2 regions of the Eubacterium sp. AF15-50 genome follow, and region 2 is predicted to be linked to the other one. Evidence: a T-box and tRNA genes for the amino acid it is inferred to sense, from the RefSeq annotation. Region 2 holds a T-box; the other holds one or more tRNA genes.
What was found. A T-box is a leader RNA that pairs with one kind of tRNA and senses whether it is charged. The one in region 2 lies ahead of metG (methionine--tRNA ligase), so its partner is inferred to be a tRNA-Met.
Positions count from the first base shown of each region.

Region 1 (17,132 bases), on a different contig from region 2:
TTTGAAGAAATAGAAAATAAAGACAGGTCTAAATATATAATGATTGGTGATACTAAATTTGATATAATCGGTGCTAATTTAATGAAAATTGATTCTTTAGGTGTTTCTTACGGATATGGCAACAAAAAAGAAATGCTTGAGTTAGGAGCACTTAAGGTTTTAGATTCCACGAAAGAAATAGCAGACTTTTTGCTTAATTAAATTACACAGGTATAGAGAGGAGAACAAATGGATAGTAAAAAGAGAGAAAGGGTAACCATAGGTCGTATATGGGGGCTTATTTATCCTATGTTACTGTATTTAGGTGTAACCTTTGCAGTTGAATTTATATTTATGATTGCGGTGGCAGTGCTGGGTATTTCCAGGTATGGAACTACTGATCAGGCACAATTATATGACTTTATTATGAATGCAACCATGAGTCAGGCTTTGTCAATGACATTATTGGCAGGACTTGCAACAGCACCGATACTTATATTTATTTATATTCGTGACAATAATAAGGACAGAAGAAATGGCACCTTTGTAAAATATAAGTTAAATAATATTTTGAAATATTTACTTATAATTCCTTTTGGAGTATTTAATATGTTGTGGGCTAACTATTTTGTAGCATTACTTCAGCTTGTAATGCCTAAGTTTATGTTAGAAAGCTACACAGATACCCAGCAGATAATTGAGGGAGGCGGATTTCTGATACAGTTGTTGACAGCGGGAATCGTTGCACCTATTGTAGAGGAACTTATATTCAGAGGTCTTGTATACAGAAGAACAAAGAAAATGACAGGAACCATTGCAGCGGCAATACTTTCAGCTGCATTATTCGGAGTGTTCCATGGCAACTGGGTTCAGGCTCCTTATGCATTTATTATTGGCATAGTGGCAGTGTTTGTGTATGAGAAGTTTAAATCCATTGTGGCACCAATAATGTTGCATATGTCGGCAAATATTTTGTCAGTCCTTATAATGACTTTGGCATCATCAGATACACCTACAGTAGATAGCTTAAACATTGATACATTATCATACGTTTCATCCCTTATAATTTTCATATTTATAACGGGAGTTTTAGCAGCTGTGTTTGGAGTTATTATATGGAATAAGGTAAACCCGGTGGCAATAAATGCCAAAAAAGAAAATGAGATTTAAGGAGAAGAATAATGAAGTTATTAACAGTTACTATACCATGCTATAATTCCAGTGAATATATGGAAAAAAGCATAAGAAGTGCCTTAACAGGAGGCAACAGAGTTGAGATTATCGTGGTAGATGACGGCTCAAGTGATAATACACTGGAGATTGCCAACAAATACCAGAAAAAATTTCCTGACATTATAAAGGTTGTTCATCAGGAAAACGGTGGACATGGAGAAGCAGTAAATACAGGTATTAAAAATGCCACGGGATTATATTTTAAGGTGTTAGACAGTGATGACTGCTTAGGGAAAAAAGCATTAGAGAAGGTGCTGGATTTATTAGAAGATATGGTATCAAAGGATGCAGGTCTTGATATGTTAGTATCTAATTTTATGTATGATAAGCAGGGAGCAAAGCACAAGAAAATCATGAAATACAAAAGTGCAATGCCTGTTAACAGAATGTTTGGATGGGATGAATTAAAATTCGGCATGACACAGTATCTTTTAATGCATTCAGTAATTTACCGTACAAAAATATTAAGGGAATGTGGAATGGTCCTTCCGAAGCATACATTTTATGTTGATAATATTTATGTATTCCAGCCACTGCCATATGTAAAGAATATTTATTATTTAGATGTATGTCTTTACAAATACTTTATAGGAAGAGATGATCAGTCTGTTCAGGAATCGATTATGATAAAGAGATTAGATCAGCAGTATCGTGTTACCAGATTAATGCTTGAAATTTACAATAACTCAAAAATTGACCATGAAAACATTGATAAGGCAATGGTTCATTATTTTGATATGATGATGTGTGTATCCTCTATATTATCTATCAGGGAAGGTTCAAAGCAAAGACTTGATGATAAGGAAAAATTGTGGAAGGATGTTAAGGAAAGCAACCCTGAACTTTATGAAAAGGTAAGAAAGTCAATATTAGGAAGAACAATGAACTTACCGGGAAAGGCAGGACGACAGATTTCAGTTATAGGATATAAGATTGCAAACAAGTTTGTAGGATTTAACTAAAAAATAAAGGGAAAGCACAAAAAACGTGCCTTCCCTTATTTTTTTCTTCTTTTATTAAGAAAATATAAAACCTGATGCTGATGTGGGTCTTTAACCACAGGAGCAGGAAAATCTACATTTCTAAACCACCATTTAAATACCACAAAATACAATACCGTTGCTAAAAGAATACCGCATATAACATCAATTACCGAATGCTGTTTTAAAAACATGGTAGATAAGCATATCAGTACAGATAGTATAAGGGACAGATGTTTAATTGTCTGTCGCGGTATCAGCTCCTTCATATGAGGGCTTTTAACCAGACATATATGAGTTGCTATTGTGGCAAAAACATGTATGCTTGGACATACATTGGTTGGTGTATCCTTATCATATAAAAAATGTACCAAATCAATTAATATATTGCTTCTGGACACATTATCCAGTCTAAGTTCAAGACCGTTGGGATAAAGGGTACATACCAAAAGTGCAATTGTCATTCCCGTAAATTCATATGCACAAATTCTGTAAAATTCGTTTTTGGAATGATAAAACAGAAAAACGAAAACTGCCGGAACATATAAAAACCATAACAAATACGGTATAACGAACCATTCACAAAAAGGAATCATGTCATCTAGGGGACAATGTAAAATATGTAGTCCCGGGTAATCTGCCGAAATATTCTTTTCTAACATAATAAACCAGGGCATATAGATGAACACGTACATAACCGGCCATATGTGCTTATATTTACGAAGTTCTTTCTTTACTTTAATCATAAGAAACCTTCTGTTTTTTATTTGTAATTCAGAGTATAAATCAGTGCCAACTCTCTATTTTTTTTACACAAAATAAAATTATCTGTTAAAATAAGTATGTGTGTAAAAAAGTACATACAACGGAAAGTATAACATTGTAAAAATGAAAAATAAAGAGGTATTTAGTTAAAATACAAAGTTATACACAATATATTATATGACCAAAATGGAAGGAAATGTTAAAGATGAACATAAACGGGATTATTGCAGAAGAATTAAAAGTAAAATTATGGCAGGTTGAGGCAGCAGTGAAATTAATAGATGAAGGAAATACAATTCCCTTTATTGCGAGATACAGAAAACCAGTTACGGGAGAATTAAATGACGAACAGCTAAGAGATTTAGATGAAAGATTGAAATATCTTAGAAATTTAGAGGAAAAGAAAAACACAGTTATTGCTTCCATTGAGGAACAGGGAAAAATGACTCCTGAACTTTTGAAAAAAATAGAAAAGGCTATGACAATAGTTGAAGTGGATGACATATACAGACCCTACAGACCAAAACGAAAAACAAGAGCCACGGAAGCTAAAGCTAAGGGATTAGAACCTTTGGCAATGATTTTTATGGCACAGATAAGCAGTAAAACTCCCCAGGAGGAGGCACAGGATTTTGTAAATAAAGAAAAAGGCGTGGAAACCGTTGATGATGCAATTCAGGGAGCAAAGGATATTATTGCAGAATCAGTTTCAGATAATGCAGAGTTTAGGGATGCCATTAGAAATACAGTAATGAAACATGGGGAAATAGTGTCTGTTGCTAAAAATCCGGAAGAAAAAACACCATATGAAAATTATTACGATTATGTTGAGGGAGTAAATAAAATACCAGGACATAGAATACTGGCAATTAACCGCGGAGAAAAGGAAAAGGTATTAAATGTTAAGGTTGAAATGCCTGATGAAAATATAATAAAGGCATTAAATAAGGCGGTTATAACAAAACAGTCTGATTTTACACAGGTTATAAAGGATGCAGTGGAAGATGGTTATAAGCGTCTTATAAAGCCGGCAATTGAGCGTGAAGTAAGAAACAGCCTGACGGAAAAAGCAGAAGATGGGGCAATTGATGTATTTGGTGAGAACTTAAAGCAATTGCTTATGCAGCCGCCTATTATTGGAAAAAATGTTTTAGGATGGGACCCGGCATTTAGAACCGGTTGTAAGCTGGCAGTGGTTGATACTACAGGAAAGGTATTATACACTACAGTTATTTTCCCTACAGCACCGCAAAATAAGGTGGAAGAATCAAAGAAAGCTGTTCTTGATATAATAAAAAAATATAATGTTAGTCTTATATCCCTTGGAAATGGAACAGCATCAAGGGAATCAGAGGCAATTATTGTGGATATTATTAAGGAATGCCCTACAAAGGTAGAATATGTTATTGTAAATGAGGCGGGAGCCTCCGTATATTCTGCCAGTAAACTGGCAACAGAAGAATTTCCAAATTTTGATGTAGGTCAAAGAAGTGCCACATCTATGGCAAGAAGATTGCAGGATCCTTTGGCTGAGCTGGTTAAAATTGAGCCAAAGGCTATAGGTGTAGGGCAGTATCAGCATGACATGAACCAGAAAAAGTTAGAAGAAACTCTTGGAAACGTAGTGGAGGATTGTGTCAACAGTGTTGGTGTTGATTTAAATACTGCATCAGCTCCCCTTTTGGAATATATTTCAGGAATAAACAAAACTCTGGCAAAAAATATTGTGGAATATAGAGAAGAAAACGGACAGTTTAACAGCAGAAAGGAATTGCTTAAGGTTTCAAAATTAGGCCCAAAGGCATTTGAACAGTGTGCGGGATTTATGAGAATAAGAGACGGCATAGAACCTTTAGATTACACAAGTGTTCATCCTGAAAGCTATGCTGCCGCAAAGAAGCTTCTTAAGAAATACGGATATACTACATCAGATATTATATCCGGACAGGTGAAAATCTCAAAGGATGTTAAGGATTATAATAGTGTGGCTGAAGAAATAGGAACAGATAAAATCACTCTTAAGGATATGATATTGGAAATGGAACGCCCTGCAAGGGATCCAAGAGATGAAATGCCAAAGCCGATACTAAAAAGCGATGTATTAGACTTTGATGATTTAAAGGAAGGTATGGAATTAAAGGGAACAGTGAGAAACGTTATTGATTTTGGTGCCTTTGTAGATATAGGAGTTCATCAGGACGGACTTGTTCATATATCAGAAATGAGTGATAAATATATAAAACATCCATTGGATGTAGTGTCTGTCGGTGATGTGGTAAATGTAAGGGTATTAAGTGTTGATAAAGAGAGGAAGAGAATACAATTGTCAATGAAATTTTAAAAAAATAAAAAAAGTGCTTGACAATAATTGGATAAACGTATATATTAATAAGGCAGTTTGAATTCTGTATGGGATCTTAGCTCAGCTGGGAGAGCATCTGCCTTACAAGCAGGGGGTCACAGGTTCGAGCCCTGTAGGTCCCATTCATTTTCAAAAGATGCGAATTTAATATTTGGCGAGATAGCTCAGTTGGCTAGAGCACACGGTTCATACCCGTGGTGTCGAGGGTTCGAATCCCCCTCTCGCTATTAGATGAGAAAGTACCGAATAGTCGGTACTTTTTTCTTTATAATAATTAGAAACTGTGGTATACTAACTATTCGGGTATTACCCTATGGAGGTACACATGAGAATAGGAATGGGATATGATGTCCATAAGCTGGTTGAAGATAGAAAATTAATATTAGGAGGAGTTGATATTCCATACGAAAAAGGTTTGTTAGGACATTCAGATGCAGATGTGGTAGTTCATGCCATAATGGATGCTCTGTTAGGAGCTGCAGCATTAGGGGATATAGGAAAGCATTTTCCCGATACGGATGACAGATATAAGGGAATATCAAGCATTAAACTTTTACATCACGTAGGGGAATTGTTAAGAGAGAATAATTTTAAGATTGGAAATATAGATGCAACAATAATTTGCCAGAAACCAAAGCTTGCCCCTTTTAGGGATGAAATGGTAAAAAATGTTGCCAAAGCATTAAATATCGAAGAAAGCAGAGTATGTATTAAAGCCACAACTGAGGAAGGATTGGGATTTACAGGTGAAGGTCTTGGAATATCCTCACAGGCTATAGCTTTATTAGAAGAAGGTTTAAATGAAAACGTATAATTTAAAAACTATTAAAGTTGAAGATTATAAATTACTTGATAAATATTACAGAATGAGAAGACCTCAGGCAGCAGACAGCAATCTTTTGGATTTATATCTATGGGAGAATTGTTACCCTACTAAGTATTTTACTACCGACAAAGGACTTATGTGGGTGGCGAAAAGCGAGGATGGACAGTTTTATTCAGCCATTCCCTGTTGCAGAAATGAGGATTTAAGGGAGTGTTTTTTAGAAACTCAGGAGTATTTTAATAATTGCCTGAAAAAGAAACTGACTATGTATGTGGTGGATAAAGAGGCAGTGGAGATTCTTGATTTACCTAAGGATGAATACGTGGTAGTCCCTGATAGGACATATTTTGATTATATATATGATGCTGAAAAATTAAGAACTTTCAGCGGTAAAAAATATCATGGCAAGAAAAATCATTTAAATGCTTTTAAAAGGGATTATGAGGGACGATATGAGTTTAAAATATTAACTAAAAATAACGAAAAAGAGATTCTTGATTTTATTGATAAATGGAAAATAACCAAGGAGCATTCACAGGAGCATGAATTTATTGATAGTGAAGCAAAGGGTGTAAAGTTTTTATTGGATAATGAGGAATATCTGGATTATAAGATGGCAGGTGTCTACATTGATGGCGAATTAAAGGCGTTTACCATTGGAAATTATTATAAAGAAGAGGACATGGTGTATATACCGGTGGAAAAAGCCGACCATAACATAAGAGGATTGTATCAGTATATATGTAGCGAGTTTTTAAAGGAAGTTTTCCCCATGGCAGGAAAAGTAAACCGCGAGGATGATATGGGACTTGATGGACTAAGAAAGTCAAAGGAGTCATATAATCCTATATATATGATTGAAAAATATACTATAATTCAAAAATAAGAGAGAGTTATTAATATGATTAGATTGTTGGAAAGTTTTGAGAAACTAAATATCAGACCCCTTTATGAACATTGTTTCAGTGAGGATGGAAAAGAATTTACTGATTATTATTTTTCAAAGTGTCTGCCACATAATGAAGTGGTGGTAAATGAGCAGGATGGGAAAATTGTGTCTGCACTTCACCTTATCCCTAAAAATCTGGTTGTGGGTTCCCTTAAGACCAATGTAATGTATATATACGCAGTGGGGACATTTGCAGGCTACAGGAACAAAGGTTATATGCACGAAATCTTCAATGAAGTTTTAAAGAAAATGTACGAAAACATGGATGCATTTACTTATCTTATTCCATCAGATGAAAATAATGCCGCCATATATGAGAGATTTGGCTTTAATTATGTTATGGACAAATTTGAGATAACTCCTACGGAGCATAGGAGGAAGGCAACTCATTCACTTATATTAAGAAAGGCAGATAACAGTGATTTGGTGAAATTATCAATTTTTGCCCAGTCAACAGCCTATAATAAGTATAGCGTGGTAGTGTCAAAGGATGTGGAGTATTTCAAAAGAATAAAAGAACTTATAGATGTTGAAGGCGGACATATTGACATATACGTGGAAAATAAAGTTATTGTGGGATATAGAATATGGATTGACCATGAAATATTTGAGGAAGTTTTAGATAGCAGCATACAATCTTTAAGTTGGGAAAGTGATGTAAGAAAGCCATATGTTATGGCAAGAATAATAAATATAAGAAAAACCCTAAGGATGTTTGAATTTAAAAACATAGATGAGATTGTGTTTAAAATAACAGATCCTATTTTAGATGAGAATAACGGTTATTTTGTTATGACACAAAAACATGGAAGTATAAAATTAGAAAAGAAGTCTGAAGGGGATATAGAAGGTGAGCCTGATTTTGACATAGGAATAGGCGAACTTACTGCACATATATTTGGGTATAAGTTGATTCCGGGATTGCCGGCAGTATGTAGAAAAGACAGCTTTTTTATAAATGATTACGTTTAATGGATAAGGAGTACAAAATGAAGATTTATAACACATTATCGAGAAAAAAAGAAGAATTTGTTCCTATAGAGGAAGGTAAGGTAAGAATGTATGTATGTGGACCTACAGTGTATAATCTTATACACATAGGAAACGCAAGACCTATGATTATATTTGATACTTTCAGAAGATATTTAGAGTATAAGGGATATGAGGTTAATTATGTTTCTAACTTCACCGATGTAGATGATAAAATCATTAAAAAGGCAATTGAAGAGGGAAGCACCGCTGAGGAAGTATCCCAGAGATATATAAAAGAATGTAAAAAAGATATGGCAGGAATGAATGTTAAACCTGCTACAACACATCCACTTGCCACTCAGGAAATTGATGGCATGATTGATATGATTAAAACGTTAATTGACAAGGGATACGCATATGATTCTAACGGAACTGTTTATTACAGAACAAGAAAGTTTAGTGATTACGGAAAATTATCAAAGAAGAATATAGATGATTTAGAGGCAGGACACAGAGATATTAAGGTAGCAGGAGAGGAATCAAAGGAAGATCCTTTAGACTTTGTTTTGTGGAAGCCAAAGAAAGAGGGAGAGCCGGCATGGCCATCACCTTGGAGTGAGGGAAGACCGGGATGGCATATTGAGTGTTCAGTAATGTCTAAAAAGTATTTAGGAGACGAAATAGATATCCATGCAGGTGGTGAGGATTTGATTTTCCCACATCATGAAAATGAAATTGCCCAAAGCGAGGCAGCTAACGGATGTTGCTTTTCAAAATACTGGATGCACAATGGATTTTTAAATATTGACAATAAAAAAATGTCAAAATCTCTTGGAAATTTCTTTACAGTAAGAGATATTGCAGAAAAATATGACTTGCAGGTACTTAGATTTTTCATGCTTAGCGCCCATTATAGAAGTCCCCTTAACTTTAGCGATTCATTAATGGAAGCAGCAAAGAATGGATTAGAGAGAATAGTAACTGCCGGAGAAAAAATCAGGGAAGTTATGTCTAATGGAAAAGCTGGTGCTATTTCTCAGGAAGAAGAGAAAATGTTAAATGATGCAAAGGTATTTGTAACTAAGTTTGAAGATGCAATGGATGATGATTGCAATACGGCAAACGCCATTACAGCAGTATTTGAGCTTGTAAAATTTTCTAACAGTAATTTAGATGATAATTCATCCAAAAAATTTGCCAAGTCATTATATGATGTATTAAGCAGGCTTTGTGATGTTCTTGGAATCATCCTTGAAAAGGAAGAAAAGGAAGTAGGGGATGAGGGCTACATTGAAGAAATGATTGCAAAACGTGCCCAGGCTAAAAAAGACAGAGATTTTGCATTAGCAGACAGCATACGTGATGAACTGGCAGCTAAGGGAATTATCCTTAAGGATACAAGAGAAGGAACAAAGTGGAGCAGAAACTAGGAAATATATGATGGAACCGGATTTGTTTGGAATAATTAGAAAGAAGATGGAGTTAAAGGAGATTAATGTAAATGATTATTCTCCTTTGACCCTTGCCTATATTGGAGATGGCATTTACGAAATTGTAGTAAGAACCATTATTGTAGATGAGGCTAACAGACAGGTAAACAAAATACATAAGGCATCTTCCCAACTGGTAAAGGCACAAAGTCAGGCAAAAATGATTCATTTAATAATGGATATGCTGACAGAAGAGGAAAAGTCCATATATAAAAGAGGGCGTAACGCAAAGGCTGTTACAAGAGCAAAAAATGCCTCTATGTCAGATTACAGGGTAGCAACGGGATTTGAAGCTCTTATGGGCTGGCTTTATTTAAGTGGACAGTCAGACAGAATGATGGAGCTTATGAAAACCGGTATAGAACTTTTTAAGCAGGATAATATTAAAGAAGTATAAAGAGGTTATAATGAGATACGAGGAATTTGTAATAGAGGGAAGAAATGCCGTAATTGAGGCTTTTCGCGCAGGCAAAACCATAGACAAGCTTTTTGTTTTAGAGCATTGTAAGGAAGGCTCTATGAATACGGTGCTTAGGGAGGCCAAAAAGCAGGGTACTGTTATTAACTATGTAAAAAGAGAAAGACTTGACCAGATGTCAGAAACAGGAAAACATCAGGGAGTCATTGCATATATTGCAGCTTACGAATACGGGTCAGTTGAGGATATTTTAAAAAAGGCAGAGGATAAAGGTGAGCAGCCTTTTGTTATTATTTTAGATGATATTGAAGACCCGCATAACTTAGGGGCAATTATAAGAACAGCTAATTTAGCAGGGGCTCACGGAGTTATTATTCCAAAGCACAGGGCATCAGGGCTTACGGCAACAGTAGTTAAGGCATCAGCAGGAGCCATTAATTATACACCGGTAGCAAAGGTTACAAATATTTCCAAAACCATTGAGGAACTTAAAGAAAAGGGATTGTGGTTTGTGTGTGCAGATATGGATGGCACAACAATGTACGACCTTGATTTAAAGGGACCAATAGGTCTGGTAATAGGAAACGAGGGAAAAGGTGTAAGCCGCCTTGTAAAGGAAAAATGTGATTTTATTGCAAAGGTGCCAATGTTTGGGGATATCGATTCTCTTAATGCTTCGGTAGCAGCAGGGGTTTTGGCATATGAAATAGTGAGACAGAGATTAAAATAAATAATTAAAAAAGCATCATAGAAATATGGTGCCTTTTTAATACAATTTTTGGAGGATAACATATGATTAGATTTGCAACAATAGGTACAAATTTTGTGGTTGAATGGTTTTTAAAATGTGCGGCACAGGTAGAGGGGCTGCAATATAACGGAACATATTCCAGAAACATTGAAAAAGCAGAAAAATTTGCCAAAGAGCATAATGGAAATCTTATTTTTGGTAATTTAGAAGAATTAGCAAAATCAAAGGATGTAGATGCGGTATATATTGCAAGTCCTAATTCTTTGCATTATGAACAGGCACGGCTTATGATAAAAAACAAAAAACATGTAATGATAGAAAAGACCATTACCAGCAATTTAAGAGAACTTAATGAGTTATGCCGGTTAGCTAAAGAGAACAATGTGGTTATAATGGAAGCCATGCGTTCAGTGTATTCACCGGGATTTATGGCAATAAAAGATGCAATGAAAAAGATAGAGCCTGTAAGAAGAGTGGAGTTTCAGTATTGCCAGTATTCATCCAGGTACGATAAATACAAGAACGGAATAATTGAAAATGCCTTTAATCCGTCATTTTCTAATGGAGCATTAATGGATATTGGAGTATATTGCGTCCATCCGTTAGTAAAATTATTTGGATTGCCGGATGAAATAAAGGCAACAGCTACCATGCTTCCTGACAGTATAGACGGTCAGGGGACAATAACCTGTGCATATGACGGTATGATAGCAGATATTTCCTATTCCAAGATTACCAATGGAAGACTTCCAAGCCAGATTCAGGGAGAAAAAGGAACTATATTGATAGAGGACATACCAAATCCGAGAAAAATCAAAATAATATATAATGATGGTTATGAAGAAAACATAGAGAATATTCCATGTAAGGATTTGAATTTGGAATATGAGGCAGAAGAATGGGCAGAACTTATTAATAAAGGTGAGTTTACTGACAAACATATAAAGTATTCCGTAATGTGCATTAAGGTTATGGATGAAGCAAGAAGACAGCAAAATATTGTATTCCCTGCAGATAAATAAAGGATAGAATTTATACTTTCAGCACTGGCGTCATATAATTAAGTAAATATATTTTCAGGAATAGGGTATGATAAAAAAAATATTAAAAGGCGAAAGAGGCAGCGGGTTAAAAGGAATACTGTTTATTATTGGTATTTTTGCCATAGCTTTCTTTGCCGGAGAAGGCGTGGGGCTGGTAAAAGAAAAGGTTTTACCTGCTAGTAATGTTATTGAAAATGGTGAAAACTGGGGACTGGGATTTGGAGAAAGTGGAACTCAGCCTACGGGAACGGAATCACCGGAGGTTATGAAAAAATATAATGCCTTCTATATAGGAAGCGGGGATAAAAAAGAAATATATTTAACCTTTGACTGTGGATACGAGAATGGAAACACGCCTGCTATTTTAGATGCATTAAAAAAGCATAAAGTAAAGGCAACTTTCTTTGTGGTAGGCCATTTTTTAAAGGAAAACGAAGATTTAGTTAAAAGGATGGTGAAAGAAGGGCATACTGTAGGAAATCATACATATAATCATCCAAACATTGTAGGAATGGATAAAGAAAAATTCGCAAATGAGGTAGGACAGGTGGAGGAACTATATAAAAGTATAACGGGAAAAAACATGACTAAGTATTACAGACCTCCCCAGGGAAAATACGATACGGATAATTTGAAAATGGCTCAGGAAATGGGGTACAAAACATTTTTCTGGAGTTTAGCATATGTGGACTGGAACAGGGATTCCCAGCCTACTAAAGAAGAAGCATTTGATAAATTGTTATCACGGATACATCCGGGGGCAATTGTTTTATTACATAACACATCAAAAACAAATGGGGAAATATTAGATGAATTGCTTAGCAAATGGGAAGAAATGGGGTATACTTTCGGAGTGTTAAAAAATTTGAAATAAAAAGCAGATTTTTTCGTTTACAGGATTACAGGTAAAAATATATATGCTATAATATTAAGTGGTGTGAAATAAAATTCCCCAATGTACAAATTAACCCACAATAGTGGAAAACAAGAGATAGGAGATTGTGAATATGAAAAGAATGGCGAAGAAAGCCATGGCATTGACCCTTGCAATGTGTTTGACATGTACGGCAGTGCCAACTATGGCAAATCAAAGTTTGAAAGTAACAAAAGAGAAAAAAGCAGTAAAGAGCAGCAGAAATTATGTTGAGGGTCAGGCTATTGTTATGTATGGAAACACTAAAACGTCAACAAGAAGTGCCGGCAGCAACATTGCAGATGATGATATGGAAGTTGTAGAAACATATGTTTTTAATTCAGATACATCAGTTAATGCAAAATCGGCTAACAAGGTTAGTGACAATGGATTTTCAGTGTCATTAGTTAAGTCTGATAAGTATAGTACCAAGGAATTAATTAGTATCTTAAAAAAGAAAAGTAACGTTAAATATGCTGAACCAAATTATAAAATAAAAGCATCAGACTACAATGACAGTTACTATAAGTATTTGTGGGGACTTGACAATAAGGGACAGAATAACGGTACAGAGGGCATTGATGTAAATGCAGACACACCATTATTAGATAATAAGGACAATAAGGAAAGAGTAATTGCAATAGTTGATACCGGTATTAATTACCAACATGAAGATTTAAAAGATATTGTTTGGAATAATCCTTATAACAACAGAAAATTATATGGCGAGCACGGCTATGATTTTGTTAATTATGACACAGACCCTATGGATGATAACGGTCATGGTTCACATTGTGCCGGAATTGCGGCAGGAAAATCAAATAATGGAGTTGGAATTGCCGGAATTGCTAAAAGTAACAATATAAAAGTAATGGCACTTAAAACTCTCAATGAAGAAGGCAGCGGAAGTGGAATGGATGCCATAGGAGCGTACAATTATATTTACAAGGCACAGCAGTTAGGTGTAAATGTAGTAGCTGTAAATAATTCCTGGGGTGGCTCAGCAGATGAAGAAGATGAAATTATAAAAAATCTTATTGAGCTTGTAGGAAAGAAAGGCGCTATATCTGTATGTGCAGCAGGAAATGATGGCTCTGATAATGATGAAAACTTAATGAATAATTATCCTTCATCTATAGATAGTCCATATATAATTTCCGTTGCAGCTTCTAATGAAAAGGATGAATTGGCAGGATTTTCAAATTATGGAACAGAGAGCGTTGACATAGCAGCTCCCGGTGCTGATATTTTATCAACAGTTTCATATAATTGCTTTAATCCGGGAATATATGATAACAAAGATAAATTATGTAGTACATATGTTAATTTTGATAATGAAAGCATTTTGAATGTTTTTAATGAAGAAGGAAAGATGGTAGCTACACCTGAAAATAATGAAGTGGCTTACGGAACATTAAGTGAATCTGATGGAACTATGAATGTATCAACTACAAATAGTGAGTATTTTGGAGAAAAGTCTTATAACAACAAATCACTTAAATGGGAAATAAAAGGTGCACAGAAAGATGGAATGTATTTTATGTGCCTTCCATATACAATGAAGTCATCAGATACAGGTACATCAGCCAGTGCTATGGTTAAGGTAAGTGGTCCAAAGGCAACAAATGATGACTGGTTAGGTGGTGACAATTCGGTAATTTATGCCATAGATTGTAAATTAGACAAAAACGGAAAAGTGGATATAAGTGATTTAGATACTCTTGAAGATGGAGTGTTTGCCAGTGCTTATATAGATGAAAACGGTAATTACTGGTCTCATTTTTCAGGAGAGGTATCATCAAAGAGCAAAAAAGATGAACAACATGTAATATTGTTATGTGTTAGCTCATATGAGGAAGGTGATTTTACTGTTTATGTAGACAATTGGGGCATAAGCAGGGAAAATGTATCACCGGATGAATTTGGTATGTATGATTATTACAATGGAACATCTATGGCTACTCCATATGTTACAGGTGCTGTTGCAGCAGTGGCTAATGCATATACAAATGAAAATGCACTCCAGATAAAAGCAAGAATTTTAGGAAGTGCAAGAAATAATCAAAATTTTGAAGGCAGGATATTAACAGGCGGAGTACTTGATTTATCTAAAATAGGTAATCCGACTATGACTATAGACAAGATTAAGTTTAACAGTAAAAAACAGATAGAAATATCCGGTTATTACACAGATAATGCTGAAGTATATATTAATGATAAAAAGATAAGTACAATATCAAATAATGGAAAGACAATTCTTGTTGATGGTAAATCATATCAGAATAAGTCAGTAAAGATAAAACTGGTTAAAGGTGAGCGTTCATATGAAAAAGAATACTTCTTTGCTACCGGTACCGGTTTCAACGTGGGACCATCTGTAGATGCAGAATTAAATGGCGGACAAATGATTTCTAATGGTGGAAATTTGATATATATAGATGGGGAAGGTACAGTGTCACAAGGAGTGGAATACAAAGACGAAGATACAGGTAAGGATGACTTTTACTGGCGATACGGTACGTTTGGTTTTTCATCAGATGTATTTGGAAAAGAATATGGAAATGCCGCAACTGCTTCGATTTATAATGAAACAGATTATGTATGTTCTAATGGTGTTGTTTATGGTTGTATAACTCTTGACGAAGGCTTTGCACAAAATACTATTTTGGCGTACTATGATAATGAAAAGGGTTGGAAGAAGCTTTCTAATATGCCTAAGGAAAAAGAAGGATTAAATGGAGTTATACTGGCTTCATATAATGGTGAACTTTATTTAATGGGCGGTACTGATGAAGATGATAATTTTTCAAAGACAGTTATGAAATATTCAACAGCATCTAAGAAGTGGTATTCTGCAAAGAGTTTACCGGAGGGCAGAGCATATTCAAAGGCTATCCAGGTAGGTAAAAAGATTGTTGTTACATTAGGTTCAAATGGTACAATGAATGTTCCGGCTAACCTGATATATGATGGAACAAAATGGACAAAGTCAAAAGCAACTATTGGAAAATCAATTGATACCCAGATAATTGAGGGCAAGAATAAAAAATTTGCTGTTTTAATGGGTGAAATTGGTCTTGTAAAAGGTGGAATCATATATACAAACTTACGTGTAGATTCATTAGGTGATACTTTCACATATAATATTGCAAAGGATAAGTTTATTGCTTCAAAGTATGCACTTAATGCATCAAATCTTGAATTTGATAATTTATATGCTACAACAGCAGGAGATAAATTATACGTTGTATATGGTTTTGCAATGGCTGATGACGAAGGTAAAGAATTTGGGTCTAATAAAAGCAAGCTGTCAAATAAAGATTTTTATGATGAAGATGATTATGAGGATGATGCAAAGATATTATGTATTCCGATAGATTCCGGTGCGGTTTATGTTGAAGATACATCTGAGTTTGGTGCTTATGTAGAAGGTACGGGTTATTATCTGCCGGGAGATACAGTTACCTTGAAAGCAGCAGTAATGGATAAGAAAGTTAATATAAGCCAGTTCATAGTTAATGGAAAATCTGTTAAGAAGGGCAAAACCGGTTATGTATATACTGCAAGAGCATATGACTTACCGGCAAAAATCACGGCAAGTGTAAAAGCAGAGTATACTGATATATATATAAAGCCGGGAAAAACATCTGTTAAGAAAGCAGTAAGGGCTAAAAACAATAAGAGCATAAAACTTACACTTAAAAAGGTAGGTGCAGCTTCAGGATACCAGATTAAATATTCTACATCAAAGAAATTTGAAAAGAAAGTCACACAAACTGTTAATACTAAGAAAAACATGGCTGTAATAAAGAAGCTTAGTGCTAAAAAGACATATTATATTAAGGCAAGAGCATACCGTAAAACAGGTAAATCAAAGAAATATGGCAGCTGGTCTAAGGTTAAGACAGTTAAGGTAAAGAAGAAATAAGAGGAGAAGTTAATGAGTTACGCAGATAAAGTATTTGTTGATATGTGCAGAGATATTCTTGATAACGGTATAGACACAAAGGGTGAAAAGGTCAGACCAAAGTGGGAGGACGGTACTTTTGCATATACCATAAAGAAATTCGGGGTCGTAAACAGATATGATTTAAAGAAGGAATTTCCGGCAATAACTCTTCGTAAAACAGGTTTCAAAAACTGCTTAGATGAGTTACTGTGGATATGGCAGAAAAAATCTAACAATGTAAATGATTTAAACAGCCATATATGGGATGCATGGGCTGATGAAAACGGCTCAATAGGTAAGGCATATGGCTACCAGTTAGGTGTTAAGCATCACTATAAGGAAGGTGATATGGATCAGGTAGACAGAGTTCTTTATGATTTAAAGAACAATCCTTACAGCAGACGAATACTTACAAATATTTATGTACATCAGGATTTGTCTGAAATGAATTTATATCCATGTGCATACAGCATGACTTTTAACGTAACGAAAAATAAAGAAA
Region 1 covers NZ_CAKVZL010000013.1:98-17,229, forward strand. The annotation lists partial or broken gene Q5O73_RS02950 (HAD hydrolase-like protein) at 1-201, shown strand, start outside; gene Q5O73_RS02955 (CPBP family intramembrane glutamic endopeptidase) at 229-1,149, shown strand; gene Q5O73_RS02960 (glycosyltransferase family 2 protein) at 1,161-2,174, shown strand; gene Q5O73_RS02965 (phosphatase PAP2 family protein) at 2,210-2,938, opposite strand; gene Q5O73_RS02970 (Tex family protein) at 3,163-5,298, shown strand; tRNA gene Q5O73_RS02975 (tRNA-Val) at 5,369-5,441, shown strand; tRNA gene Q5O73_RS02980 (tRNA-Met) at 5,473-5,546, shown strand; gene ispF (2-C-methyl-D-erythritol 2,4-cyclodiphosphate synthase) at 5,645-6,133, shown strand; gene Q5O73_RS02990 (DUF2156 domain-containing protein) at 6,120-7,031, shown strand; gene Q5O73_RS02995 (GNAT family N-acetyltransferase) at 7,047-8,066, shown strand; gene cysS (cysteine--tRNA ligase) at 8,084-9,496, shown strand; gene Q5O73_RS03005 (Mini-ribonuclease 3) at 9,504-9,953, shown strand; gene rlmB (23S rRNA (guanosine(2251)-2'-O)-methyltransferase RlmB) at 9,964-10,704, shown strand; gene Q5O73_RS03015 (Gfo/Idh/MocA family protein) at 10,767-11,747, shown strand; gene Q5O73_RS03020 (polysaccharide deacetylase family protein) at 11,815-12,642, shown strand; gene Q5O73_RS03025 (S8 family serine peptidase) at 12,776-16,609, shown strand; gene thyA (thymidylate synthase) at 16,622-17,132, shown strand, end outside.
Region 1: it has a tRNA-Met gene. The T-box ahead of metG (methionine--tRNA ligase) is inferred to sense a tRNA for this amino acid. The anticodon was not compared.

Region 2 (17,132 bases):
CTGTATGTAGAAGCTGTAAAGAATGGCTTTGATGCTACAGATGAGGAGGTAAAAACATATGTTGATAGTCTAAAAGAGGAACTTAACAAACCGGAGAATAAGGAACAGCTTAATTCAGTGTTAAAAGGTTTTGGTTCAGAAGATGAATATTGGGATTATGAATATATGGTTTATCAGAAACAACTGCCTATTCAGAAATATGTTAAGAGCCTTGAAAATGATTATAATAATGCACATCAGGACGAATTTACAGAAGAACAATTGGCACAGAATTGGAATACCAAGCTGGATTCTATCAAGAAAAAGTTAGTAAAAGAGCAGCAATTTAAAGATGTTCAGAAACCTGTAGATATAGGACAAAGCTTTCAGGAGTAGTATGTGGAAGTTTGAAGAATAGCATGTGGAATAGTATATAAAAGGAATATTTAAATAAAGAAGTCTGATTGGGAAAAAATCCAGTCAGGCTTTTTTTGACATCAAAATACCCTAATATTATGTAATGCCTTATATCTAAGGTAGTTTCTTAGCTCAAATCGGTGCGAGCACATGTGGAATTACCAAGGCATCGTTAATTTTCTTTATTTTTATGGTAATCGTGTTGGTTACACAGTAATGTGAGGAAGTGTTTGGGTATATTTAACATATGAAACGACTTATTTTACAAGAATTATCCATTATAATTTTAAATTTCATGTATTCATATCCGCCGGAGTTATTTCATAACTTATGGACTAATTCCCACCACAATATGATAACTTAAAAGCTTATTTTAGCCCTCAAAATCACCATTACATATTGAAAACAATAAGGAACAATAAAAAGTAATAAAAAATAATAAAAAAATCGTTGACTTTACATATATCCCGTTATAAAATGAAACCATAGAAATGAAGGAGGTGGATATGTTGAGTTGTTTAGTTAAAACAGACAGAATTGAAACATTAAAGAATAGAATGCTCTCGGTTCCAAGATATGCATCTATTGAACAGGCAAAGATTATTACAGACACATATAAAGCACATGAAGGTGAGCCACGTATTATGCAGAGAGCGTACTCACTCAAGAACTGCTTAGAAAAGATAGGTATTAGCATTGAACCGGAAGAACTGATTGTAGGAAACAGAACAGCCGGTGTGAGATACGGAGTAGTTTTCCCAGAAAGCGGCAGCACATGGGTAGATAAGGAATTTGAAACTCTTCCAACCAGACCACAGGACAAGTTTAATGTTCATGAAGAGGATATTAAATATTTCAGAGAAGTAATATATCCTTATTGGCAGGGAAAATCATTAGAGGATGTGCTTAAGGCACGCTACGGAAAAGAGATTGATGAAATATCAAAGGTAGCAAAAATAAATCAGAAAGATCATGCACAGGGACACATTAATCCTGATTGCGAAGGATGGCTTAAGAAAGGTCCGGCAGGTCTCAAGGCAGAGGCACAGAAACATTTAGATGAAGAAACAGATGAAGAAAAGAAGCTTTTCTATAAGAGTGTTGTAACTGTTATGGACGGAGCTATTAACTTCATTATGAGATATCATTATTTGTTATTAGAGGAAGCTAAGGAAAATCCAAAGTGGGCAGATAACATGAAGACAGTGGCTGAAATCTGTAAAAACATTGCAGAAAGACCGCCGGTTACTTTCCACGAGGCAGCTCAGTCATTGTGGTTCTTATTTGTAATCCTGCAGATGGAATCAAATGCATCATCATTTTCACCAGGAAGAATGGACGTTTATATGTATCCTTATTATAAACATGACAGAGAAAATGGTGTAAGCGACCAGGATATATTGGAAATTATAGAAAGCCTTTGGCTTAAATTTAATGAAATTGTATATATGAGGAACTCAAACAGTGCTAAATTCTTTGCGGGATTCCCTATTGGATTTAACATTGCGGTAGGTGGTCAGGATGAAAATGGAGAGCCATATGAAAATGAACTTTCTTATTTATTCCTGAAATCTCAGGAACATATCGGTTTGCCACAGCCAAATCTTTCAGTAAGACTTTGTGAAAAAACCAGTGACAAATTATTGAAGGCAGCCATAAAAGTTGTTTCCCTTGGAAGTGGTATGCCACAGTTCTTTAATGACAAGGCGGTTATTCCTGCCATGATAAAGGATTTGGATATTGAAGAAAAGGATGCAAGAAACTATGCCATTGTAGGTTGTGTTGAACTTACTACTCAGGGAGATAATCTGGGATGGTCAGATGCAGCAATGTTTAACTTAAATAAGGCATTAGAACTTACTTTAACAGGTGGCAAGTGCCTTATAACAGGCAAGCAGCTGGCACCGGATAGAGGAAATCTAACAACATATGAAACTTTTGAAGATTTGGAAGAAGCCTTCAGACAGAATATAGACTACTTTATGGATAAGATGATAAAGGCATGTGAGCAGGTTGAGCAGGCACACATGGACCTTCTTCCTACACCGTTTTTGTCATCAGTTATTAATAACTGTATGGATAAAGGAATTGACGTTACACGAGGCGGTGCAAAGTACAATTTGTCAGGTATTCAGATGATACAGGTAGCAAATCTGGCAGACAGCCTTGCGGCAATTAAGCAGATGGTGTATGACGAGAAAAAGGTGTCAAAGGAAAGACTTCTTAAGGCACTTGAGAACAATTATGAAGGTGACGAGATTTTAAGAACAATGCTTCTTAACAAGGTTCCTAAATATGGAAACGATGTTGAGTGGGTTGATAATCTTGGAGCAAAATGGGCAAAATATTTCCGTGAAAGAATTGGAAAGTTTACCAATTACAGAGGCGGAAAATATCATACAGGAATGTATACTGTTTCAGCTCATGTACCAATGGGAGAAAATGTGGGAGCCTCTCCTGATGGAAGATATTCCCAGACACCGTTAGCTGATGGCGGTATGTCACCGGTTTACGGACGTGATGAACATGGACCGACAGCGGTTCTTAAGTCAGTGTCAAGGTTAGATAAGAGCTGGACTACTAACGGAGGACTTCTTAATATGAAGTTTCTACCGGAATTTTTCAAAACTGAAAATGGAATCGACAAATTCGCTAAGATGTTAAGAACTTTTGTGGATTTGGAGATACCTCATATACAGTTTAATGTTGTAAGAAAAGAAGATTTGTTGGCGGCTAAGAAGAATCCGGAACAGTATAGAAATCTTACAGTCCGTGTTGCAGGATATACTGCATACTTTGTGGAACTGGCGGGAGAACTTCAGGATGAAATTATTGCCAGAACAAGTTATGACGATATTTAAATTTAAGAAAGTGATGATGTGAATTTGAAAGGTTACGTTTTCGATTTTAAGAGATTTTCTACCCATGACGGACATGGCATCAGGACAACGGTTTTTCTTAAGGGATGTACCTTAAACTGTGTCTGGTGTCAGAATCCTGAGGGGATTTCAATTAAACAAAGACCTCTGTATTTCCCAAATAAATGCATACATTGTAATACATGTGTGCATTTGGCGGAAAACGGTGGCGTAACGGAAGTTGACGGAAAGATAAAGCTGGATGTTTCCAAGGTGGAGAACTGGCATAATATAATTGATAGTTGTCCGGCAGTGGCACTAACCATGGATTCCAGGGAAATGACATCTCAGGAGGTAGTGGAGGAAGCCTGTAAGGATGCACCGTTTTTTAAATACGGTGGCGGGGTTACCCTGTCCGGTGGTGAGCCTTTGTTTCAACATGAATTTGCTATTGAAATTTTAAAAGGTTTAAAAGAAAAAAACATAACTACCACCATTGAGACGGCATCTCATATTCCTATGCCTATATATAAGGAAGCCATGAAGTATATTGACTATGTATACGCAGACCTAAAAATAATGGATAGCAACCTTCATAAAAAGTATACGGGCGTAGATAACACTAGGATAGTGCAAAATTTGAAGTGGCTGCTTATGTCAGAAAAGAAAGAAAATGTTATAATAAGAACACCACTAATACCTGGTATGACTGCGACTGAAGAAAATATTGCAGGAATTGCAAAGTTTATAAGCGGTTTGTACCCGGAAGTCAAATACGAGATTTTAAATTACAATCCATTGGCACAGGCAAAGTATGACATGGTGGATAAGGAATTTTGTTTTAAAAACAATCCGCCGTTATACAGCGATGACCAGATGAGGGCATTTGGAAAAATTGCCACAGACAATGGCGTGAAGAACCTTATATTGGAAATATAAGTAATTAGAAGTATAAGTAAATAATTAACGGCGGTTAATTAAATATAGAAAGAGAGAATTTTGGAGGTAAAAAAGATGAAGTTAATTATTGATGACGCAAACATTGAGAAGGTAAAAAAAGTTTGGGAATTATATCCTTGTGATGGTGTTACAACTAATCCGTCTATTTTGGCTAAAAGTGGAAGAAATCCATATGAGGTTCTCTCAGAACTGAGGGAAATCGTTGGAAAAGACGGAGAACTTCATGTTCAGGTAGTTTCAAAAGATGCAGAAGGCATGATTGAAGAAGCTAAAGTAATTAGAGAAAAATTAGGAGAAAATACATTTGTAAAGGTTCCTACAACACCACAGGGACTTAAGGCAATGAAGGCTTTAGCAGCAGAGGGAGTAAACATTACAGCAACAGCTATTTACACACCAATGCAGGCATTTTTAGCAGCAAAAGCCGGTGCAAAATATACAGCACCGTACATTAATAGAATTGATAACTTTGGATATAACGGCGTTCAGGTAGCTATGGATATTCGGGATATTTTTGAAAATAACAATCTTCCATGTGAAGTTCTTGCAGCAAGCTTCAAGAATTCACAGCAGGTACTTGAACTTACTAAATATGGAATAGGGGCATCTACAGTAGCAACAGACGTAATTGAAGGTCTTATTAAAAATGCAGCAATCGACGCAGCAATCGACGCATTTAACAAAGACTTTGAGTCAATTACAGGAGAAGGAAAAACAATGGCAAATTGCTAATTCACAATCTCTTTCTAATAGGCGGGTTTCCGGTAGCGGAGCCCGCCATTTTTAAGGTGATCATAATACCATTCCCACCTAATGATATTTTGTTGACAAAATGCCCATAAAATAATAGAATTATGAGCAGAAGACAAATGCCACGAAAGGAAGAGTAGGTAGCGGATTCGCTTAAAGAGAGCCCGGTAAGGTGGAAGCGGGCAGTGAGAGAAACTACTGAACATGGCCCTGGAGCAGCAATGGTGAAACAGATGGGATATATTCCATTTCTGGAAGTAGCTATTGACGGTTGCACCCGTTACAGCGCAAATGAGATATAAAGATACAACATCTTTATATGAAGTAAAGTGGTACCACGAAGTTTGAACTCTCGTCTTTGCAAAAAAAGATGGGAGTTATTTTTATTTGTGTAAGCATGGTGGCAGTAGTACTTACATTATATTAAATAAAGGTTTCACAAATATGTTAATAATTGCAAAAAATAGCAGATAATAAATATAAGGAGAAAAAAGATGACAAAGAAAACATTTTATTTAACAACAGCAATTGCGTACACATCAGGCAAGCCTCATATTGGAAATACTTATGAGGCAATTTTGGCAGATAGCATTGTACGTTTCAAAAGACAGCAGGGATATGACGTAAGATTCCAGACAGGAACAGATGAGCATGGACAGAAAATTGAGTTAAAAGCAGCAGAAGCCGGAGTTACTCCAAAGGAATTTGTTGACAAAGTTTCAGGAGAAATCAAAACAATTTGGGATCTTGTAGGAACATCATATGACAAATTTATAAGAACAACAGATGAATATCACGAGAAACAGGTTCAGAAGATTTTTAAGAAGCTTTATGACCAGGGTGATATTTACAAAGGATATTATGAGGGAATGTACTGCACACCTTGTGAGTCATTTTTCACGGAATCACAGTTAGTAGACGGCAAATGTCCTGACTGTGGAAGGGAGTGTACACCGGCGAAGGAAGAGGCATACTTCTTTAGAATGAGCAAGTACGCAGACAGACTTATTGAACATATTAATACACATCCTGAATTTATACAGCCGGAATCCAGAAAGAATGAAATGATGAACAACTTCCTTCTTCCGGGGTTGCAGGATTTGTGTGTATCCAGAACTTCATTTAAGTGGGGGGTACCTGTTGACTTTGATCCAAAGCACGTTATCTATGTTTGGATAGATGCTTTATCAAACTACATTACAGGACTTGGATACGACGTAGACGGAAACAATGATGAGTTATATAACAAATACTGGCCGGCAGATTTACATCTTATTGGCAAGGATATTCTCCGTTTCCATACAATTTACTGGCCGATAATGCTTATGGCTCTTGACGTTCCTCTTCCAAAGCAGATTTTCGGACATCCTTGGTTATTACAGGGAGACGGAAAAATGAGTAAGTCAAAGGGAAATGTTATTTACGCTGATGATTTGGCTAACTTATTTGGAGTTGATGCGGTAAGATATTTTGTTCTTCACGAAATGCCTTTTGACAACGATGGAACAATAACATGGGAGCTTATGGTTGAGAGAATGAACTCTGACCTGGCAAATACATTGGGAAATCTTGTAAACAGAACAATTTCCATGTCAAATAAGTATTTTAATGGAGCTGTTGAAAATAAAGGGGTTAGCGATGATGTAGACGCAGACTTTAAGGAAACTGTTCTTGCAGCACCTAAAAAGGCAGCTGAAAAAATGGATAAACTTAGAGTTGCAGATGCAATTACTGAAATTTTTGCATTATTTAAGAGATGTAATAAATATATTGATGAAACAATGCCTTGGGCACTGGCAAAGGAAGAAGACAAGAAGGACAGACTTGCAACAGTGCTTTACAATTTAATTGAAGGTATTAATATTGGCGCAAGCCTTTTAGAGCCATTTATGCCTGAAACATCAAAGAAAATTCTTCAGCAGATTAACGCAGAAGCAAGAGCTTTTGACGATATGGAAGAATTTGGCAAATACAAATCAGGTAATAAGGTTACTGAAAAGCCGGAAATTTTATTTGCCAGAATGGACATAAAGGACGTTATGGAAAAAGTTGAAGAAATTAAGGCAGCCCAGAAAAAAGATACTGAAGGAGAAAAATATCCGGAAGTAGAGGCTAAACCTGAGATTACAATTGATGATTTTGACAAGGTTCAGATTCAGGTAGGTGAGGTAATTAAGTGTGAGCCGGTTCCAAAGGCTAAAAAGCTTCTTGTTTCACAGATTAAGATTGGAGCAGAAACCCGCCAGATAGTATCCGGAATAGCTAAATATTATAAGCCTGAAGAGATGGTAGGAAAGAAGGTTGCCGTTATTACAAACTTAAAGCCTTGTAAGCTCTGTGGTGTTGAGTCTCAGGGAATGATACTTGCAGCCGGGGATGATGAGGGAAATCTTTCAGTAGTAACTGTAGATAAAGATATAGTAAGTGGAAGTGAAATCTGCTAAAATACAAAGAGAAACTTTATAAGTTATGTAAAATCCCATTCCTTAGGGAGTGGGATTGTGCATTTTACCGTCAGCATTTATGAAGGAAAAGTTGGAGGAAATATGATTTTTGATACACATGCTCATTATGATGATGAGGCATTTGATGATGATCGTGAACAGATTTTAGAACGTATGAGAAACAGAGGGGTTGAATACATAGTAAATGTGGGAGCATCCATTCATTCATGTAAGACTACCATAGGACTTACAAGAAGGTTTCCTTATGTATATGGAGCCCTTGGAGTGCATCCGGATGATGTGGCTGATTTAACTGAAGAAGATTATGAATGGTTAGAGCGCAGTGTTTACAAGCCAAAGATTGTTGCCGTAGGGGAAATCGGATTGGATTATCATTGGAATGAAAACAAAGACCAGCAAATAAAAGCTTTTGAGCGTCAGATGCAAATAGCGAGAGAGGCACAGCTTCCTATTATTATTCACAGCCGTGACGCTGCTAAGGATACATATGATGTCATGAAGGCTAACAGGGCTGACGAAATGGGTGGAATTGTTCACTGCTTCTCATACACGAAGGAAATGGCGAAACAGTTTATGGACATGGGCTTTTATTTGGGAATTGGCGGAGTTGTTACTTTTTCCAATGCAAGAAAGCTTCAGGAAGTGGTAGAATACATGCCAATGGATAAGATGGTTATTGAAACAGATTGCCCATATATGTCACCTGTTCCTAACAGAGGAAAGCGAAATGATTCATTTAATCTGCCTTATGTTGTAAATAAAATAGCTGAAATTAAGGGCATCAGTCCTACTGAGGTTATTGACATAACATGTGAAAATGCAAAAAATGTATATGGTATAGGAAGAAAGAGGATATAAATAATGGCGTATCTTGGAACACCGGCAGCAACAAAAGAGATAATAAACAAATACGGATTTGCCTTTCAAAAGAAATTCGGACAGAATTTTCTTATAGATTCTAACATATTAGAAAATATTGTAAGTGCAGCAGGAATTACAAAAGATGATTTTGTATTGGAAATCGGCCCGGGAATCGGAACCATGACGCAGTATCTCTGTGAGGCGGCAAAGCAGGTTGTGGCAGTGGAAATTGATAAGATGCTTATACCTATTTTGAAGGATACATTATCTGAATATGATAATGTTGAAGTTATAAATGAGGATGTATTAAAGGTTGACATAAAATCATTGGCAGAAGAAAAAAACGGTGGAAAACCTATAAAAGTCGTGGCAAACCTTCCATATTATATAACAACACCTATTATTATGGGATTGTTTGAAAGTAAGGTTCCAATAGACAGCATTACAATTATGGTTCAAAAAGAGGTGGCAGACAGAATGCAGACAGGCCCCGGAAGTAAGGACTACGGAGCGTTGTCTTTAGCAGTACAGTATTATGCAGATGCGAAAGTTGTGCTTAATGTATCGGCAAACTGTTTTATGCCAAGACCTAATGTTGATTCCGCAGTAATTAAGCTTACAAGACATTCACAGCAGGTAGTTTCAGTAGCAGATGAGGGACTTATGTTCAGGATAATAAGGGCTTCGTTTAACCAGAGAAGAAAGACTTTAGTTAATGGTCTTAAGAACTCTTCGGAACTTGACTTTACCAAGGAACAGATTGCAGATGCCATAAAAGCTATAGGAAAGGACGAAAATATAAGGGGCGAGAAGCTGACTTTAGAAGAATTTGCAATGCTTAGTAATGCACTGATGGGAAAATAGATATAAAAATAAAATAGTTAATAACGTTTTTATGCATAATATAGAGGGTAACAATAGGTGTTACTCTCTATTTTTGTACAAAATACACAAAAAAACAAACAAAAATCTGTTGAAAAAATCAGATTTAAACAAATTGACTAAAGCTCAAATTCGTGATAAGCTTAGTTTAACGTTAAACTTAGCAGAAGTGGGGAAATTTAAAGAAAGGAAGAGGTATATATGAGAAAGTTAATCAAAAAAGTTGTAGCACTTTCATTGACAGCAGCAATGGTGGTTCAGCCTGTATCAGGTAATTTCTTTAATTTATCACCTAATACAGTTGAAGCAGCACCGGCTACTAATACAGCCGATGTACCGGCAGCACAGTCAAGATTAGAAGCTGCACAGAACAATACTGAATGGCAGGTAGGCGCTAAGATGCCATATTTCAGATACGACACAAGCCCTGCGGCAATTGAAAATTCTTACACAAACAATGCAAAGAATTTAGCTGCAATGGATGAAGGAACAGTATCTTATCAGGATAACTATACAGGAACAAAGAAAGAATCATTAGATTGGGACAGATCTAATATTGCCAGCCAGGCATCAAACCAGTCATATGTTGAATTGGGAAAAGGTCAGTCAATTACATGGACTATTAAAACAGGACGTGGAGGAGACGGTGTCAATGTAAGATACACATTGCCTGACGGAAGCGGTGGAAGCGACGGTGCAGGAAAACCACTTGGACTTCAGAGCAAGTTTTCAGTAAAGGCAAGCAATGGTGCATCTGTTCAGGGTTATGACAATGAAGATTCATCAAAGAGATATAATACATATTTATCAAGCAGTGAGGTAAAGGTTACATCAGACTATGCATGGCAGTATTTCCCAAGTGGACATCCTGTTGATGCTAACAATAGTAACGGTACACCTGCATTTGCTTTTGATGAAGTACATTTCAGACTTAGCGAACCATTAACAGGTGGAAGTACAATTACTATTACAAATACAGGAGACTACACACTTGGAATCGACTTTATTGAAGTTGAATATACAGATTACATTAGCGCACCAAGTGGAGCAACAGTAGTACCTGCAGGAACACATACACAGTCACAGATGGAAAGTTACATCAAGAAGGCTGAAGCAGGAAACAAGATTTTATATCTTGCATCAGGTGTTCATTATATGAATGAAACATGGATTCTTGCAGCTGACGGCGTAAAGATTACAGGTGCAGGTATGTGGTATACAAAATTACAGTTCACTAACTCAGGTATGGGTTCAGGTGGTATCTGTGGTGAGAAGACAGGTTATTGCCAGGGCGTAGAATTCTGTAATATGTATATCAATTCAAACCTTCATTCAAGATTTGACCAGCAGGCAAATTACAAGTGCTTTAGAGATTTGTTTGCAAAAGGAACAAGTATCCACGATGTTTGGGAAGAACATTTTGAATGTGGTTTCTGGATTGGAAGATACGATAGCAATTCAATTAACAAAGAAAGTGATTTAAATATTTACAATTGTAGAGTTCGTAATAACTTTGCCGATGGTATTAACTTCTGTCAGGGAACAAGAGATTCAAATGTTCATAACTGTGACATAAGAAACAACGGTGATGACGGACTTGCAATGTGGAACGCAACAGACTTCCAGCCGGATGATGAATACAATAACACATTCTGCTACAATACAGTTGAATTTATCTGGAGAGCAGGTGGTATTGCTGTTTACGGTGGTGAAGGTCATAAGGTATACAACAACTACATCCGAGATACATTTACAGCAGCAGGTATCCATATGAATACAAACTTCTCAGGATGCCAGTTTAACAACACAACAAAAATCGAAGTAGCAAATAACGTTCTTGTAAGAACAGGTACAAATAAAGATTCATGGAACGAGAGTCTTGGAGCAATTGATGTTTCAGGTGGAGTAAATAATGTAACATTTAGTAACAATGAAATATATGATGCTCAGGCTAATGGTATTCGTACATTTAATTTTAATGGTAAAGGTGTATCAATGAACAACACATTAATTTTTGGTGTTGGCCTTGATAAGATGAATGATGATTACTCATGTAGCAAACATAGCGAAGTTGCTGTAAGACAGAGCGGAACAAACATTACATATAAGAATTTACTTGTAAAGAACGTAGTAACAAAATATCTTTCAGAGAGTGCTGATAAGCATTGGCCATATTACTGTGATGATGCAAGCAACCTTCCAACTATTCCATCAAGCGAAAGTGCATATGGAAATACAAATTACAAATTTGGAATTGATGCCGGTGGAAATTACACATACAGTGGTGGAGTATACACAGCTAACTCAAATGCAAACAGTTTTCCTGGTTATGACATTACAAACGGACAGAAGATAGTTAAAGAAGGTACAGAGCCGGAGACAGATCCTGAAGTAACAACAAGAGATCCGTCAGAAACATTACCAACAGAAGCTCCTACAAAGAAACCTTTAGGACCTGGTGCAGGTGATGTTGAACTTACAAGTTTTGAAGGTTCTTACTCATGGACAACAGATTATAAATGGCAGAAATATGCAACTTTATCAGATTCAATTTCATCATCAATGAAATATCTTGTAGTTACATATTCAGGTGATATTACATCAATGAGATTAGGTGATAATGCAAACCCACCTACAGCAGTATATTGGTTTGATCCAAATCAGAATAATGATGGAACAAATAAACCATTTAAGACAGTAGCAGGAACATCATTTGATGATAGCTCAGCTACAAAGACAGTTGTAGTAGATTTAGGTGCAACAGGTGTATCACCATCATTCTTCTCAGCATTCCATGTTCATACAGGAGCAACAGGAGCAGCAGGAGCAGTATCAATTGAACAGGCATGGCTTACAGATACACTTCCTGATTTATCAGATGGAGAAGAAACAACAACAAATACACCGGAACCTACACAGGCTCCTACAGTAGCACCTACACAGAAGCCAACAGAGGCTCCAACCCAGGCGCCTACAGTAGCACCTACACAGAAACCGACAGAAGCTCCAACAACAAAGGCACCGGAACCAACAACAAAAGCACCGGAAGTTAAGTACGAGCTTTCAGTACAGGGACTTGCATGGGAGAATGCATCAGGTTTATCAGAACTTAAGGAAGGTGACGCAGTTAAGTTTACAGCATTGCTTTACAATAACACAGGAGATGACATTCCTGCAGGTCAGGCAATCGGATTCAAGGCAGTAATAGACGGAAGCACAACAGTTAAGAATGAAGCATATACAGGTGGACTCAAGGCAGGAGAAACAGTTAAGGTTACAGCCACAACAACATGGACAGCAGGATATGGCGGACACACAGTAGTGGCAACTGCAACAGGAGATTCACAGAACTCAGTAACAAAGAAATTCAATGTAGGAAGAAAGTCAGCCAACGTAACAAAGGTTACAGGAGGATATGACCTTGTGGTAACAGACATTGAATATGATAAGAATACAGTAAATACAGGAGACCATTTAGTATTTACAGCAACAGTAATGAATGCGGGAGATACAGACATTCCTGCAGGAACAGTAATCGGATACCAGTTACAGGTAGACGGAAACACATCAGACATCAGATGGTGTGACACATATTCAAGCGGACTTAAGGCAGGAGCATCAATCAAGCTTACATGTAACTCAGGTTCAAACGGAATAAATTACTGGAGTGCAACAAACGGAACACATACAGTTACAGCATGGGTAGATGATGTAAACCGTCTTCCAAATGAAGTAAACGAAAACAATAACACAACAGGCATCACACTTGTTGTACCAAGTGCAGGACTCATTGAAAATCCTGACACACCGGATGATCTTGATAACATAGTTATCGATCCCGGAAAGGTAACAATAAGCAGCAGCGTAAAGATTGAAGGATACCAGATTAGCACAACCCTTGGAGGAAGCAGAGTGGTTGGATCAGTAGAACCTACAATCAACAATAAGGCAGTTAAGAACTGGGGATTCATATATGCAGTAACCAAGGCAGGAGATGCATCATTTGACGTATCAGATGATGACATGGTAGTTGGAACAACAAGTAAGTATGTAACAGCACTTGAGTCAACACCGGTTGGAACAGCAGAAAATGTTAAGTTCGGATCATCAGACACAGCAACATACTTTGTAAGAACAACACTGTTTGGAGCAAACACAGCAAAAGAATACTCAGCACAGTATAAGGTAAGAGCATATGCAGAGCTTAGTGATGGAACATATGTATACAGCAAGGTAAGCTCATACTCAGTATATGACATAGCAGATACATTGTATTCAAACAAGATGATGAATACAATCACAGCCCATGATTACCTTTACAACAACATCCTTAAGGTTGTAAACCCTGATTATGCACAGGTTGATTACAATTGGAGTAACACAGTTGTTGATGTATCAACTGTACAGTAATAAAAAACATTCAAGGTTTTAAAAGGAAGGGATAATGCCCGGTGACATAGTTGTCGGGTGTTATTCCTTCCTTTTTATTTAATATCGGTTATTAAATAATGATATATTTAAGAAAAATGATATTACTTAAAATATATTAAAACACATATTTTGTATAAAGAGCGTATAATAACGTTTTTTTACGTAAAATAAATGCAAATATAGTGTAAATATATAACACTTGTGCAAAATGCACAAAATAAATGCGAAAAATATGTGAAAAAAATTAGTTTTAAACAAATTGACAAAAAACTTTAGTCGTGTTAAGTTTAGTTTAACGTTAAACGCATAGTGGTTTTATTTTAAAAGGGAGAAGTATTTATGAGAAGAAGTATCAAAAAAGCATGTGCGTTAGTATTAGCATGTGCAATGACATTTCAACCTGTAAATGGCTATTTTGGAAGCAAACAGGTTAATGCAGTTGGCGTGGCAGATAAGTTCGAAATACCTGCAGCCAGTGCAAGTGGCAGAGTGGGGGCAGAAATGCCATACACAAGATATGATTCAACAGTAGCTACTCTTGGGGGTGGAGCGACACTTAAGACTTCAGTAGACTGGGCTAAGAGCAATATTGCTACTCAGGCATCAGAGCAGTCTTATGTAGCACTTCCAAGCAACGGTTCATATGCTGAATGGACTATGAACACAACAGGCTCAGGTGTAACAATGAGATTTACAATGCCTGATTCATCAGATGGTATGGGTATTAAAGGTTCAGTTGATGTATATGTAAACGGCACTTATGCACAGACAGTTAACCTTAATTCATATTGGATGTGGCAGTATTTCTCAGGTGGAAGCCCAAGTGATACACCGGGAGGAACAGGATGTTTCGCATTTGATGAGGTTCATTTTAAATTAGATAAACAATTAAAAGAAGGAGATAAAATTCGTATTCAGAGTACAGGTGCAAGCGGAGTTGAATACGGTGTTGACTTCCTTGAAATTGAAAATGTACCAAATCCTATAGAGCAGCCTGATAATTCAGTTAACGTAGAGGATTACGGTGCTATTCCTGATGATGGAATTGATGATTTAGATGCAATCAGAGCAGCTGTAAGAGATGCAGATGCAAACAATATGGATGTATACTTCCCTGAAGGAACATTCCATTTAAGCGGTATGTGGAACATTGGATGTTCTAACATGAAGATTACAGGTGCCGGAATGTGGTATACAAACCTTCAGTTTACCAGCTCAGAAGCTTTTGGTGGTGGTATCTCAGGTGGTAACCCAAATGCCGGTGATGGAACATCAGGTGATGGTTATTGTAAGAACCTTGAATTTTGTAATATGTATATTAATTCAAACCTTCGTTCAAGATATGGTGAAAATGCAGTATATAAATGTTTTATGGATATATTTGCAGATGGAACAGTAATCCATGATGTATGGGAAGACCATTTTGAATGTGGTTTCTGGTTTGGTGATTACAATGGTGCACTTGATTATAGCGATGACGTTAAAGTAGTAAATTGTAGAATTAGAAATAACTTAGCTGACGGTGTTAACTTCTGTCAGGGTACCAGCAATGCTGCTGTTTACAATTGTTCAATAAGAAACAACGGTGACGACGGTCTTGCTATGTGGAATAACACATATATGAATGCAAAGGATGAAAAAGGAAATATATTTGCATACAACACAATTGACTTTGTTTGGAGAGCCGGTGGTATAGCTATCTACGGTGGTGACGGACATAAGATTTACAACAACTACATATGCGATATGTTTATGGCATCCGGTATTCATTTGAATACAACATTCCCGGGCTATAAGTTTGGAAATACGACAGGAATTTCATTTGATAACAATATTCTTGTAAGATGTGGTACAAACTCAGACAGCTGGGGAGAAGATTTGTCAGCTATTGATATTAAGCAGGATGTTAAAAATGTAACATTTAACAATACACAGATTTATGATTCACCATTTACAGCTATCAGAATATTAGACAATAACTGTAGTGGAATTACATTTAATAATACAAAGATTTTTGGTGCAGGTCTCTCAGGACAGGATATTACATTCTCATGTAATACCCATTCACCTGTAGCAATCAGAGAGCCGGCTGGTACCAGCGTTAAGTTTAACGGACTTGAAATTGCAGGTATCCGCCCTGATAAGTATGCAAATAATGCAGGTCAGGCAAATACAACATGGCCATACTGGACAGACAGACAGACACCACAGAACATTGCAGGAAACAGCACAGTTACAGTATACGACGAAGATACAACATACATTGTTCCTGGATATCCAAATGCCGTAAACGGTGAGCAGGGTGGTGGAATAGTTAATCCACTTGATGGAATTACAGGATATGATCTTATTGTAACAGGTCTTGCGTGGGCTAATGCAGACGGTTCATCAGTTCTTAAACATGGTGATAAAGTTCAGTTTACAATGCAGATTAAGAATGACAGTAATGTGGATATTCCTGAGGGAGTAACAATTCCTGTTAAGGTTACAATTGATGATACAACATCATTTAAGTATACAAAATTCAAATCAGGACTTAAGGCAGGAGCTACAGCGGCAATTACTCTTACAAGTATATGGTCAGCTACTAAGGGCGGACATACAGTAGAAGCAGTTGTTGATGATTCAAACAAGTTACCTGATGAATTAGATGAAAACAATAATACAAGAACAAAGAAAATAAATGTTGCTGATACAGGTTCAAGCACAACTGTTAAGAGAGTAACAGGGGGTGGAGATCTTGTGGTAACAGATATTACATACGGACAGGACAAGATTGCAACAGGAGATAAACTTCAGTTTACAGCAACAGTAGTAAATGCAGGTGATACAGCAATTGCCGCAGGTACAAAGATTGGTGTACAGTTCCAGATTGATGGAAAAGCATACCCATCACCTATTACATGGTGTGATACATATTATTCAGGATTACAGCCGGGAGAAAGCGTACAGCTTACAGCTAACGGCGGTAATGGTTCAGATGGTGCATACTGGACAGCAGAAGAAGGAACACATACAGTAACAGCATGGGTTGATGATAGTGGATTAATTAGTGAAGTAGATGAAAGCAATAACAAGACAACTATTTCATTAAAAGTACCATTTGGTGGAACACAGTATTTTGATGATCCTGACAGCCCTGACGACTTTACAGGAACAGGTGGTGGTGAGGAACAGCCTACAAAGCCGACTCCTACTACAGTAGCACCTACACAGAAGCCAACAGAGGCTCCAACCCAGGCGCCTACAGTAGCACCTACACAGAAACCGACAGAAGCTCCAACAACAAAGGCACCGGAACCAACAACAAAAGCACCGGAAGTTAAGTACGAGCTTTCAGTACAGGGACTTGCATGGGAGAATGCATCAGGTTTATCAGAACTTAAGGAAGGTGACGCAGTTAAGTTTACAGCATTGCTTTACAACAACACAGGAGATGACATTCCTGCAGGTCAGGCAATCGGATTCAAGGCGGTAATAGACGGAAGCACAACAGTTAAGAATGAAGCATATACAGGTGGACTCAAGG
Region 2 covers NZ_CAKVZL010000001.1:57,191-74,322, forward strand. The annotation lists gene Q5O73_RS00295 (hypothetical protein) at 1-375, shown strand, start outside; gene Q5O73_RS00300 (formate C-acetyltransferase/glycerol dehydratase family glycyl radical enzyme) at 903-3,257, shown strand; gene Q5O73_RS00305 (glycyl-radical enzyme activating protein) at 3,276-4,193, shown strand; gene Q5O73_RS00310 (fructose-6-phosphate aldolase) at 4,269-4,946, shown strand; T-box leader at 5,080-5,327, shown strand; gene metG (methionine--tRNA ligase) at 5,459-7,408, shown strand; gene Q5O73_RS00320 (TatD family hydrolase) at 7,511-8,287, shown strand; gene rsmA (16S rRNA (adenine(1518)-N(6)/adenine(1519)-N(6))-dimethyltransferase RsmA) at 8,291-9,154, shown strand; gene Q5O73_RS00330 (CARDB domain-containing protein) at 9,374-13,582, shown strand; gene Q5O73_RS00335 (CARDB domain-containing protein) at 13,943-17,132, shown strand, end outside.